2 regions of the Streptomyces sp. NPDC096311 genome follow, and region 1 is predicted to be linked to the other one. Evidence: riboswitches for the same ligand, from Rfam matches in the RefSeq annotation. Region 1 holds a riboswitch; the other holds the start of a gene.
What was found. A riboswitch is a leader RNA that binds a small molecule or an ion and turns the genes downstream of it on or off. The one in region 1 is predicted to bind glycine.
Positions count from the first base shown of each region.

Region 2: linked by a shared signal. The riboswitch ahead of gcvT (glycine cleavage system aminomethyltransferase GcvT) and the one ahead of gcvP (aminomethyl-transferring glycine dehydrogenase) in region 1 are both predicted to bind glycine.

Region 1 is NZ_JBIWFN010000023.1:178,984-184,650, reverse strand. Features, by position in the region: gene ACIRA5_RS43085 (MerR family transcriptional regulator) at 1-69, shown strand, start outside; gene ACIRA5_RS43080 (bifunctional nuclease family protein) at 155-628, shown strand; gene ACIRA5_RS43075 (MerR family transcriptional regulator) at 919-1,602, shown strand; gene ACIRA5_RS43070 (DNA polymerase IV) at 1,647-3,041, shown strand; gene ACIRA5_RS43065 (PRC-barrel domain-containing protein) at 3,152-3,523, opposite strand; glycine riboswitch at 3,638-3,733, shown strand; gene gcvP (aminomethyl-transferring glycine dehydrogenase) at 3,914-5,667, shown strand, end outside.
Region 2 is NZ_JBIWFN010000009.1:382,936-388,602, forward strand. Features, by position in the region: gene ACIRA5_RS24790 (enhanced serine sensitivity protein SseB C-terminal domain-containing protein) at 1-419, opposite strand, end outside; gene ACIRA5_RS24795 (enhanced serine sensitivity protein SseB) at 644-1,456, opposite strand; gene ACIRA5_RS24800 (AAA family ATPase) at 1,587-2,267, opposite strand; glycine riboswitch at 2,436-2,536, shown strand; gene gcvT (glycine cleavage system aminomethyltransferase GcvT) at 2,683-3,801, shown strand; gene gcvH (glycine cleavage system protein GcvH) at 3,930-4,307, shown strand; gene glyA (serine hydroxymethyltransferase) at 4,321-5,583, shown strand.

The DNA.
Region 1 (5,667 bases):
CTGGCGGGGCTCACGGTGAAGCTGCACGCGGCGCTGGTGCAGACCGCGCTGGGCGTCCGGCTGCCCTGACCCGAAGTGCCGCCGGGCGTCCGGATCGGCCCCGCGTTCTGTGCCCGACTACCCAAACATCCCGGGCACGGCCTAGGGTTGCTGTGTGAACGAGCTCGATGTCGTAGGTGTCCGGGTCGAAATGCCCTCCAACCAACCGATCGTGCTCCTGCGTGAAGTGGGAGGCGACCGCTACCTCCCCATCTGGATCGGACCGGGGGAGGCGACGGCGATCGCCTTCGCCCAGCAGGGCATGGCCCCCGCGCGACCGCTGACCCACGACCTGTTCAAGGACGTGCTGGAAGCCGTCGGCCAGGAGCTCACCGAGGTGCGCATCACTGATCTGCGCGAGGGGGTCTTCTACGCGGAGCTGGTGTTCGCCAGCGGGGTCGAGGTCAGTGCCCGTCCGTCCGACGCCATAGCGCTGGCGCTGCGCACCGGGACGCCGATCTACGGCAGTGACGGTGTGCTCGACGACGCCGGCATCGCGATCCCGGACGAGCAGGAGGACGAGGTGGAGAAGTTCCGCGAGTTCCTTGACCAGATCTCGCCCGAGGACTTCGGGACCAACAGCCAGTGAGGGACCGATCGCCCGAAGGCGGGCGGTCGGACACCCGGGCTCGGGAGCAGGCAGTGGCGCACACCCCCTGGCAAGCCGCTGGATCGCAGGACTCCGGTGCGGCAATTGCCCGTGGCCCGTGTGGCGCGCTGCGGCCCGCTCCGAGAGCATTCGGCTAGCCTTTCCCCGCGGTGGGACACGGGAAACCACTCCTAGGGTGATTATCACTCGGCGTGCCGAGTGTGGCGATCGTTGACGCACCCCCGGTGACTGCCTACCGTCGAGAGGGCAGGTCAAGGACGGAGGTCGGCGTGAGAAGCAGCGGCGACGGTACGGCTGGGGGTGCCCCCGGACGAAGTCTGGGGGAGAGCGGCCCGTACCCTCCCCCAAGCTCTCGGCTCAGCTCGAGCAGGGGGTACCCCCATCACGGCAGCGCGGCCGATCACGTTCCGCAGCGGCCGACAGCGGTGTCTGGTGAGTCCGGTGAGGGTGGGGCGGCTGCCGAGGAGATCGGCTACCGCGGTCCTACGGCGTGTGCCGCCGCGGGCATCACCTACCGGCAGTTGGACTACTGGGCCAGGACTGGTCTGGTCGAACCGAGCGTGCGGCCCGCCTACGGGTCGGGGACCCAGCGGCTCTACAGCTTCCGGGATGTCGTCGTCCTGAAGATCGTGAAGCGGTTCCTCGACACGGGAGTGTCGTTGCAGAACATCCGCACCACGGTCCAGCACCTCAGGGAACGCGGCTTCCGGGACCTGGAGCGGATGACGCTGATGAGCGACGGCGCGACCGTCTACGAATGCTCCTCGCCCGACGAGGTCCACGCCCTGTTGCAGGGCGGTCAGGGCGTCTTCGGGATCGCCGTGGGCGTGGTGTGGCGGGACGTCGAGAGCGCGCTCTCGCAGTTGCACGGGGAGCGTGTGGACACGGGCGAGACACTCGTCGGGCACAACCCGACGGACGAGCTGGCGCGCCGGCGCAATCGGGCCGTCTGAGGTCCGCGGAGGCATTGTCAGTGGTGTAGGGCAGCATCGGACATGTGAGAACCGCGCCTACGATCCTGCATCTCGACATGGATGCCTTCTTCGCCTCGGCGGAGCAGGCAGCCAAGCCGAGCCTGCGCGGGAAGGCCGTCGTCGTGGGCGGGCTCGGACCCCGCGGAGTCGTCTCGACCGCCTCCTACGAGGCACGGGTGTTCGGGGTGCACTCGGCGATGCCCATGGCCCAGGCACGTCGCCTGGCGCCGAACGCCGCGTATCTCGTGCCCCGCTTCACGCTGTACCGGGAGGTCAGCGAGCAGGTGATGGGGCTGTTGGGGGCGTTGTCGCCGCTGGTGGAGCCGCTGAGCCTGGACGAGGCGTTCGTCGATCTGGAGGCGGGAGAGGCGGCCTGGGACGAGGCTTCCGCGCGGCTGGTCGGGGCGAAGCTGCGCGCCGACATCCGGGCCGTCACGGGGCTGACGGGTTCGGTGGGGCTCGCCGCGTCCAAGATGCTCGCCAAGATCGCTTCGGAGCAGGCGAAGCCCGACGGTCTCGTGGTCATAGAACCTGGGACGGAACGCGCGCTGCTGGGGCCGATGTCGGTGCGGACGCTGCCGGGCGTCGGGCCCGCGACCGGGGACCATCTGCGCCGGGCCGGGATCACCACGGTCGACGAGATCGCCGAGGCGGGCGAGGACGAACTCGTACGGCTGGTGGGGAAGGCGCACGGGCACGCGCTGTACGCGATGGCGCTGGCGCACGACGAGCGGCCCGTGGTGGCCGAGCGGGAGACGAAGTCCGTGTCGGTGGAGGACACGTACGACGTGGACATCCACGACCGGATGCGGGTCGGCCTGGAGGTGCAGCGGCTCGCCGACCGGTGTGTGCGGCGGTTGCGGGATGCGGGGCTGTCCGGGCGGACCATCGTGCTGAAGGTGCGGAGGTACGACTTCTCGACGCTGACCCGGTCGGAGACGCTGCGGGGGCCGACGGACGACCCCGGCGTCGTACGGGAGGCTGCCGCGCGGCTTCTGGAAGCGGTGGACACGACCGGGGGCGTGCGGCTGCTGGGGGTCGGCGTCTCGGGGCTCGCGGACTACACGCAGGAGGACCTGTTCGCCCAGGCCCAGGCCCAGGCGCAAGCGGAGGCGGAGGCCACCGCGGGGGAGGCGGCGGTGCTGGAGCACCCGGACGAGGAGGGGGCGGAGGAAGTAGCTGCAAAGCAGACGCCGCCTGCAGAGCGCCGGTGGCCTGCGGGGCATGACGTGCGGCATGCGGAGTACGGGCACGGATGGGTGCAGGGGAGTGGGCTCGGGAGGGTGACCGTGCGGTTCGAGACGCCCTACTCCGAGCCGGGGCGTGTGCGGACGTTTCGTACGGATGATGGTGCGTTGGAGTTGGCTGATCCGTTGCCGTTGGTGAGGGGGGCCGTGTGCGATCGCCGTAGGGGGTGAGGTCGGCGCTGCGGGCGGTATGTGGCTGGTCGCGGCCACGCGGCGGAGCCGCATGACGTCAGAGCCCCGCGCCCCTGGAGGGGCGCGTCAGCGGGGCGCAGACCGAGAAGTCACCCTTCGTCCGTGCCTGCCAGGCGGCCGAAGTCGCGGTCCGGGGGTGGGGGCGGGGGTGTCACGTCCAGGCCGTAGTGGTGGTAGAGCTGGAGTTCCTGTTCGGGGGAGAGGTGGCGGCCCACGCCGAAGTCGGGGGCGTCTTTGATCAGGGCGCGGTCGAAGGGGACACGCAGCGTGCCCTCGACGACTTCGCTGGGCTCCAGGGGGACGAAGGCGTCCCTGCTGAACAGGCCCGTCCGTATGGCGGCCCACTCCGGGACGCCGGTCGCGTCGTCGAGATAGACCTCGTCGACCGTGCCGATCTTGGCGCCGTTGCGGTCGAGCGCCTTGCGGCCGATCAGGTTGCGCGGATCGATGTCGGTCTGCACGGTCCCTCCACTCGCTAGCAGCTCATCCGTAAGCACTACAAAAGAGCACATTCGGGAAGGTGGCCACTCGAAAGCTCGTGCGTCGTCCTCGCTGGTAGGCTGGCAAGCGGCTGCTGACCCCGTGCGGGAGAGTCCTCCAGACATCACCGGAGGCGCCGAAGGAGCAAATCCTCCCCGGAATCTCTCAGGCACACGTACCGCACGGACGAGGTCACTCTGGAAAGCAGGGCGGGTGTCGAAGGCCTCCGCCCTCACCGACGGTGAAAGCCGGGTCGCAGCGAGCGGGCGGGCCGGTGAAGCTCTCAGGTTGAGATGACAGAGGGGGAGGCCGTCGGGGTACCCGCGCCGTGGTGCCCCTCGAAGGTCGTGTCAGACCAGGAGGCCTCCGCAATGACCGCCCATCGCATTCCGCTCTCCGAGCTCGAACAGGGAATCCCCTTCGAGCAGCGCCACATCGGGCCCGACCCCGAGGCGCAGGCCAAGATGCTCGCGCAGGTCGGGTACGGCTCGCTCGACGAGCTGACGGCCGCCGCGGTGCCGGACGTCATCAAGAACGCCGAGGCGCTGGAGCTGCCGGGCGCGCGCACCGAGGCCGAGGTACTGGCCGAGCTGCGCTCCCTCGCGGACCGCAACCAGGTGCTCGACTCGATGATCGGCCTCGGCTACTACGGCACGTTCACGCCGCCGGTGATCCTGCGCAACGTCATGGAGAACCCGGCCTGGTACACCGCGTACACGCCGTACCAGCCGGAGATCTCCCAGGGGCGGCTCGAAGCGCTGCTGAACTTCCAGACCGTCGTCGCCGAGCTGACCGGGCTGCCCACCTCCGGCGCCTCGCTGCTCGACGAAGGCACCGCCGCCGCCGAGGCGATGTCGCTGTCCCGGCGCATGGGCAAGAACAAGAAGGGCCTCTTCCTGGTCGACGCGGACACCCTGCCGCAGACCGTCGCCGTCATCGAGACCCGCGCGGAGCCGACCGGCGTCGAGATCGTCGTCGCCGACCTGGGCGAGGGCATCCCGGCCGAGATCGCCGGGCGTGAGATCAACGGCGTGCTGATCCAGTACCCGGGCGCCTCCGGCGCCGTACGCGACCTGAAGCCCGTCATCGAGCAGGCGCACGAGCTCGGCGCGGTCGTCACGGTCGCCGCCGACCTGCTCGCCCTCACGCTGCTCGCCTCGCCCGGTGAGCTCGGCGCCGACATCGCGATCGGTACGACCCAGCGCTTCGGCGTGCCGATGGGCTTCGGCGGCCCGCACGCCGGATACATGGCGGTGCGTGAGAAGTTCGCGCGCAGCCTGCCGGGCCGGCTGGTGGGCGTCTCCGTGGACGCCGACGGACACAAGGCGTACCGGCTCGCCCTGCAGACGCGGGAGCAGCACATCCGCCGCGAGAAGGCGACCAGCAACATCTGCACGGCGCAGGTGCTCCTCGCGGTGATGGCCGGCATGTACGCCGTCTACCACGGTCCCGAGGGTCTGCGGACCATCGCGCGGCGTACGCGCCGGTACGCCACGATCCTCGCCGCGGGCCTGACGGCCGGCGGGGTCGAGGTCGTGCACGGCGCCTACTTCGACACGCTGACCGCGCGGGTGCCGGGCCGCGCCGCCGAGGTCGTGGCGGGCGCGCGCGACGGAGGCGTCAACCTCCACCTCGTCGACGCCGACCACGTGTCGATCGCCTGCGACGAGACCACCGCCCGCAAGCAGGTGGGCGCTGTCTGGACCGCGTTCGGTGTCGACGGTGACATCGAGGCGCTGGACGCCGTCGCCGAGGACACGCTGCCCGCGGCGCTGCTGCGCACCGACGACTACCTCACGCACCCGGTCTTCCACCAGTACCGCTCCGAGACCGCGATGCTGCGCTACCTGCGCAAGCTGTCCGACCGCGACTACGCGCTCGACCGCGGCATGATCCCGCTGGGCTCCTGCACCATGAAGCTCAACGCGACCACCGAGATGGAGCCGGTCACCTGGCCCGAGTTCGGCCAGCTGCACCCCTTCGTGCCCGCCGAGCAGGCGCAGGGCTATCTCACCCTCATCCAGGAGCTGGAGGAGCGGCTCGCCGAGGTCACCGGGTACGACAAGGTGTCGCTCCAGCCGAACGCGGGCTCCCAGGGCGAGCTGGCCGGGCTGCTGGCCGTACG
Region 2 (5,667 bases), on a different contig from region 1:
CGCAGCGGACCGGCGGGCTGGCGCTCCAGACCCGCCGCGATTCTGCGCAGATCCAGCCATGGGATGCCGACCCCGCCGCCCGGGGCGTGCGGATTGAGCCAGAGCCCGAAGTGGTCGGGGTAGAGGGTGCGGGCCACGTCGAGACCGTCGACGACCTCGTACGACCGGTTCCAGCCACTGGCCGAGAGTTCCTGGGCGGAGGTGACGCACGGCGCGTAGCCGAAGCCCTCCACCTCCATGTTCCCGTACTGGGCGTCCGGGGAGCCGGCCTGGCCGTGCCAGAGCAGCATCCACACCTGGCCGGACGACGGGGTCGCGAGCGCGCGAAGGAGCGCCTCGTAGGCGTCGTAACGCCCGGGCGTCACCTGGCGCAGCATGTGCTCGACCTGACCGGCCGCGGCCGTGCCCGACGCGCTCACCTTCAACCGCCCCTTCGCGAAGAAATCATGACGTCGACCAACACCTCGGCCGAACCCCGGCCGAGCCATGAAACCAGCTTAAGCGGCGAATGCGCTCCGCCGGGGGAGCCGTTGGGAGCTCGGGGCCCGTTGGGGTCGGCAGGCTGCGGCTTGCTCGTGGCCGGGCGCGCCCACGCGGCGGAGCCGCACAATGGTCACAGCCTCGCGCCCCTTTCGGGGCGCTTCTACTGGGCCTGCTGGTAGAAGGGCCGCACCTGGGCTCGCATCCAGTCGCCCACCGGGTCCTGGGCGACGTCGAGGAGGACCAGGTTCACCGGCCACTTGACCGCGACGCGGGAGAGGGCGCGGGAGAGGGCGTCCATGGGGAGCGTCCGGAGGTCTCCCTCCCACACGGAGAGTTCGACCCCGACGAACATGACCGGGTCGTCGCCCTCGATGCTGGCCAGACAGCGGCGGGCGGTCAGGACGACTCCCGTCGCCGCGAACTCGGCCGAGGCGGCGGCGAAGAAGTCCACCGGGTCGTCCTGCCAGTCGGGCTCGTAGAGCTTCACCCGGCCACCGCTCGTGGGCCCGTCCAGCGGGGTGCGCCCGGTCCGGCACAGCTCGGCGACCGCGAGGGGCGGCAGCGGCACGCCGACCACCCCGTCCGGGTTGATCGCGATACCGACCTGCGGGGGCAGCCCGCGGGCGAACTCGACGGCGGGCGCGATCGTGTACGGCAGATGGCCGCCGGCGACCTGGCGGAACTGCTCCTCGGAGCTGAAGACCGGCACGTACGCCTGGCCCTCGATCTCCAGGGTGGGCAGGTCGAGGGATCCCGCGTGCGGTCCGCCGCCGTTGGGCAGCGGCACCCAGACGAAGCTGCGGCCGAGGACCTCGACGATGCGGCCGCCGGCCGAGGGCACTCCGAGGGACGCGGAGAGCACCTCCTCCAGTTCGTTGCCCGGCCAGCCGCCGTGCGAGTGGGGGTGGGGGCCGGGTTGCGGGTACGCCGGTGCCGGGAAGTCCGAGAAGTCCGGGAAGTCGGGGATTTCCATCTGTCTACCTGTCTACCGCCTGCGGTGAACCACTGTTCTGGTGTTCTGGCTGGAAAGGTTAGTGGGCCTGTACGACTTCCCGACCGCTCGCGGCCCCTCTCGACTGCTCTCGGCCACTCGCGGCCGTTCCTCAGCCACCGAAGCCGATCCGCCGCAGTACGTCCGCCGCGTCCCGGTCGAGGAGCACCGCCGAGCCGCAGCCCTCCGGCAGGTCGCCCCGCTCGACGGAGCGCAGCAGCCGGGCGACCGCGCCCCGGTGACGGGCGAACGCGTACCGCGACACGCCCCGGCCGCGCTCACGCTGGCCCTCGAGCGCCGTGCCGGGCGTGACGTCGAGCAGCAGCAGGTGGAGGGTGCCGCCGCGGCGCTGGGCCTCGCGGGCGAGCCAGCGGCGCACCCAGGCCTGCGCACCGCAGTCGTGCACGACGAGCCCGGCGCCGGAGCGCAGGGCGCGACGCAGGCCCGCGTAGTGCGCGAGGCGGACGAGGGGCCGGTAGACGGCGTACGGCAGCCGGCCGCCCGTCCGCTCGTCCCAGCGGTCCCGGGTGTCCTGGGAGTCGATGCGCGGACCCTCGACGGCGCGGCGCATCAGGGTGGACTTGCCGCTGCCCGGCAATCCGGTGACCACGACGACGTCGGCCGCCGCGAAGTGCAGACCGTGCGGAGAGTGTCCCGCGCGCTCTCTGAGGTCGCGGACGACGGCCGTCGGCAGCGCTCCGCACGTCTCCCGGGTCCTGGCCGGGGCACCGGGCTGCTCGGGCAGCGCGAGGCCCGAGGTCGTGGCGTACGCCGTGGTCCTGTTCACCGTGATCGTCCTCCCCTTGGGTCTGGAGTCCCATCCCCGTCGAGTGTAAAGAGAAGGTAATGCGCGGTGTCTCTCGTTTCCGTACGCGGACTGCCACAGGCCGGTTACAGATGCGGACTGCCATGATCGGACGGCGCGTGCGATGATGTGCCCGCCAACTGCATACCGGCCGCTTGAATCCGCGCGGGAGAGTTCCGGGAACCTTCGGGTACCCGGGCGCCGAAGGAGCAAGTCCCTCCCTTGAATCTCTCAGGCCCCGTTACCGCGCGGGCGAGGCACATCTGAAAAGCGGGCCGCTGTCCAGTGGCTCCACCCAAGGTGCAAGTCAGGACCTCCGTTCGCGGGGTCGTGATGAACCTCTCAGGTTCCGATGACAGATGGGGAGGAACGACCTCGCCGTCATGCCTTGGGAGCCCCACCGATGAGCAGTAACGCACCCCGTCTCACCGCGCTCGATGCCCTGCATCGCTCGCTCGGCGCGACGATGACCGACTTCGCGGGCTGGGACATGCCCCTGCGCTACGGCTCCGAGCGCGACGAGCACCTCGCCGTGCGCACCCGGGCCGGTCTCTTCGACCTGTCACACATGGGCGAGATCACGGTCACCGGACCGCAGGCCGCCACCCTGCTCAACCACGCGCTGGTCGGCAACATCGCCTCCGTCGGCGTCGGCCGCGCCCGCTACACGATGATCTGCCGGGAGGACGGCGGCATCCTGGACGACCTGATCGTCTACCGGCTGGCCGAAAACGAGTACATGGTCGTCGCGAACGCCTCCAACGCCCAGGTGGTGCTGGACGCGCTGACCGAGCGTGCCACCGGCTTCGACGCCCTCGTGCGCGACGACCGCGACGCGTACGCGCTGATCGCCGTGCAGGGCCCCGAGTCCCCCGGCATCCTCAAGTCGCTGACCGACGCCGACCTGGACGGCCTGAAGTACTACGCGGGCCTGCCGGGCACCGTCGCGGGCGTCCCGGCGCTGATCGCCCGCACGGGCTACACGGGCGAGGACGGCTTCGAGCTGTTCGTGGCCCCGTCCGACGCCGAGAAGCTGTGGCAGGCGCTGACGGACGCGGGCGCGCCCGTCGGTCTCGTCCCCTGCGGCCTCTCCTGCCGCGACACGCTGCGCCTGGAGGCGGGCATGCCGCTGTACGGGCACGAGCTGAGCACCTCGCTCACCCCCTTCGACGCGGGGCTCGGGCGGGTCGTGAAGTTCGAGAAGGAGGGGGACTTCGTGGGGCGTGCCGCGCTCCAGGAGGCCGCCTCCCGCGCCGAGGAGAACCCCCCGCGGGTACTCGTCGGGCTCGTCGCCGAAGGCCGTCGCGTACCGCGCGCCGGCTACCCGGTCGTCGCCGACGGCAAGGTGATCGGCGAGATCACCTCCGGCGCGCCCTCCCCGACGCTGGGCAAGCCGATCGCGATGGCGTACGTCGACGCCGCGCACGCCGCGCCGGGCACGGCCGGGGTCGGCGTGGACATCCGGGGCAGCCATGAGCCGTACGAGGTCGTGGCGCTGCCGTTCTACAAGCGCCAGAAGTAGCTTCGGGGTCGAAAGGGCCCCGTTCAGCGCGCCCACGTGACGCACGCCGCTGTGTCACGTCTCGTATCCCAGGACCACTCGGTCATCCCGTTCATCCGCACTCCCCCGCGTACAGGAGAATTCAGGCCATGAGCAACCCCCAGCAGCTGCGCTACAGCAAGGAGCACGAGTGGCTGTCGGTCGCCGAGGACGGCGTCTCGACGGTCGGCATCACCGAGTTCGCGGCCAACGCGCTCGGCGATGTCGTCTACGCCCAGCTTCCGGAGGTCGGTGACACGGTGACCGCGGGCGAGACCTGCGGCGAACTGGAGTCGACCAAGTCGGTCAGCGACCTGTACGCGCCGGTCACCGGCGAGGTCGTGGAGGCCAACCAGGACGTGGTCGACGACCCGTCGCTGGTGAACTCCGCCCCCTTCGAGGGCGGCTGGCTGTTCAAGGTACGCGTCACGGACGAGCCGGCCGACCTGCTCACCGCCGACGAGTACACCGAGTTCTCCGGCTCTTAAGGACTTCTGACTGATGTCGCTTCTGAACACGCCCCTGCACGAACTGGACCCGGACGTCGCCGCCGCCGTCGACGCCGAGCTGCACCGCCAGCAGTCCACCCTGGAGATGATCGCCTCGGAGAACTTCGCTCCGGTCGCGGTCATGGAGGCCCAGGGCTCGGTCCTGACCAACAAGTACGCCGAGGGCTACCCGGGCCGCCGCTACTACGGCGGCTGCGAGCACGTCGACGTGGTCGAGCAGATCGCCATCGACCGCGTCAAGGCGCTCTTCGGCGCCGAGCACGCGAACGTGCAGCCCCACTCGGGCGCCCAGGCCAACGCGGCGGCGATGTTCGCGCTGCTGAAGCCGGGCGACACAATCATGGGTCTGAACCTCGCGCACGGCGGGCACCTGACCCACGGCATGAAGATCAACTTCTCCGGCAAGCTGTACAACGTGGTCGCGTACCACGTGAACGACGAGACCGGTCAGGTCGACATGGCCGAGGTCGAGCGCCTCGCCAAGGAGTCCAGGCCGCAGCTGATCGTGGCGGGCTGGTCGGCCTACCCGCGTCAGCTGGACTTCGCCGCGTTCCGCCGGATCGCGGACGAGGTCGGCGCGTACCTGATGGTCGACATGGCGCACTTCGCGGGCCTCGTGGCCGCGGGCCTGCACCCGAACCCGGTGCCGCACGCCCACGTGGTCACGACCACGACCCACAAGACGCTGGGCGGCCCACGCGGTGGCGTGATCCTGTCCACCGCCGAGCTGGCGAAGAAGATCAACTCCGCGGTCTTCCCCGGCCAGCAGGGCGGTCCGCTGGAGCACGTGATCGCCGCGAAGGCCGTCTCCTTCAAGGTCGCCGCCTCCGACGACTTCAAGGAGCGCCAGCAGCGCACGCTGGACGGCGCGCGGATCCTGGCCGAGCGCCTGGTCCAGGACGACGTCAAGGCCGTGGGCGTGGACGTCCTGTCCGGCGGCACGGACGTGCACCTGGTCCTGGTCGACCTGCGCAACTCCGAGCTGGACGGTCAGCAGGCCGAGGACCGTCTCCACGAGGTCGGCATCACGGTCAACCGCAACGCCATCCCGAACGACCCGCGACCCCCGATGGTCACGTCCGGCCTGCGCATCGGCACGCCCGCCCTCGCCACCCGCGGCTTCCAGGCCGAGGACTTCACCGAGGTCGCGGACATCATCGCCGAGGCGCTGAAGCCCTCATACGACGCGGAGTCCCTCAAGTCCCGGGTCTCCGCCCTGGCCGGCAAGCACCCGCTGTACCCCGGCCTGAAGTAGTACACCACCAGTTCCTGCGAAAGTTCACTTTCGTACAGAAATTCGCACGGAACGTACGATTCACCGGGACGCCGCGCACACTGG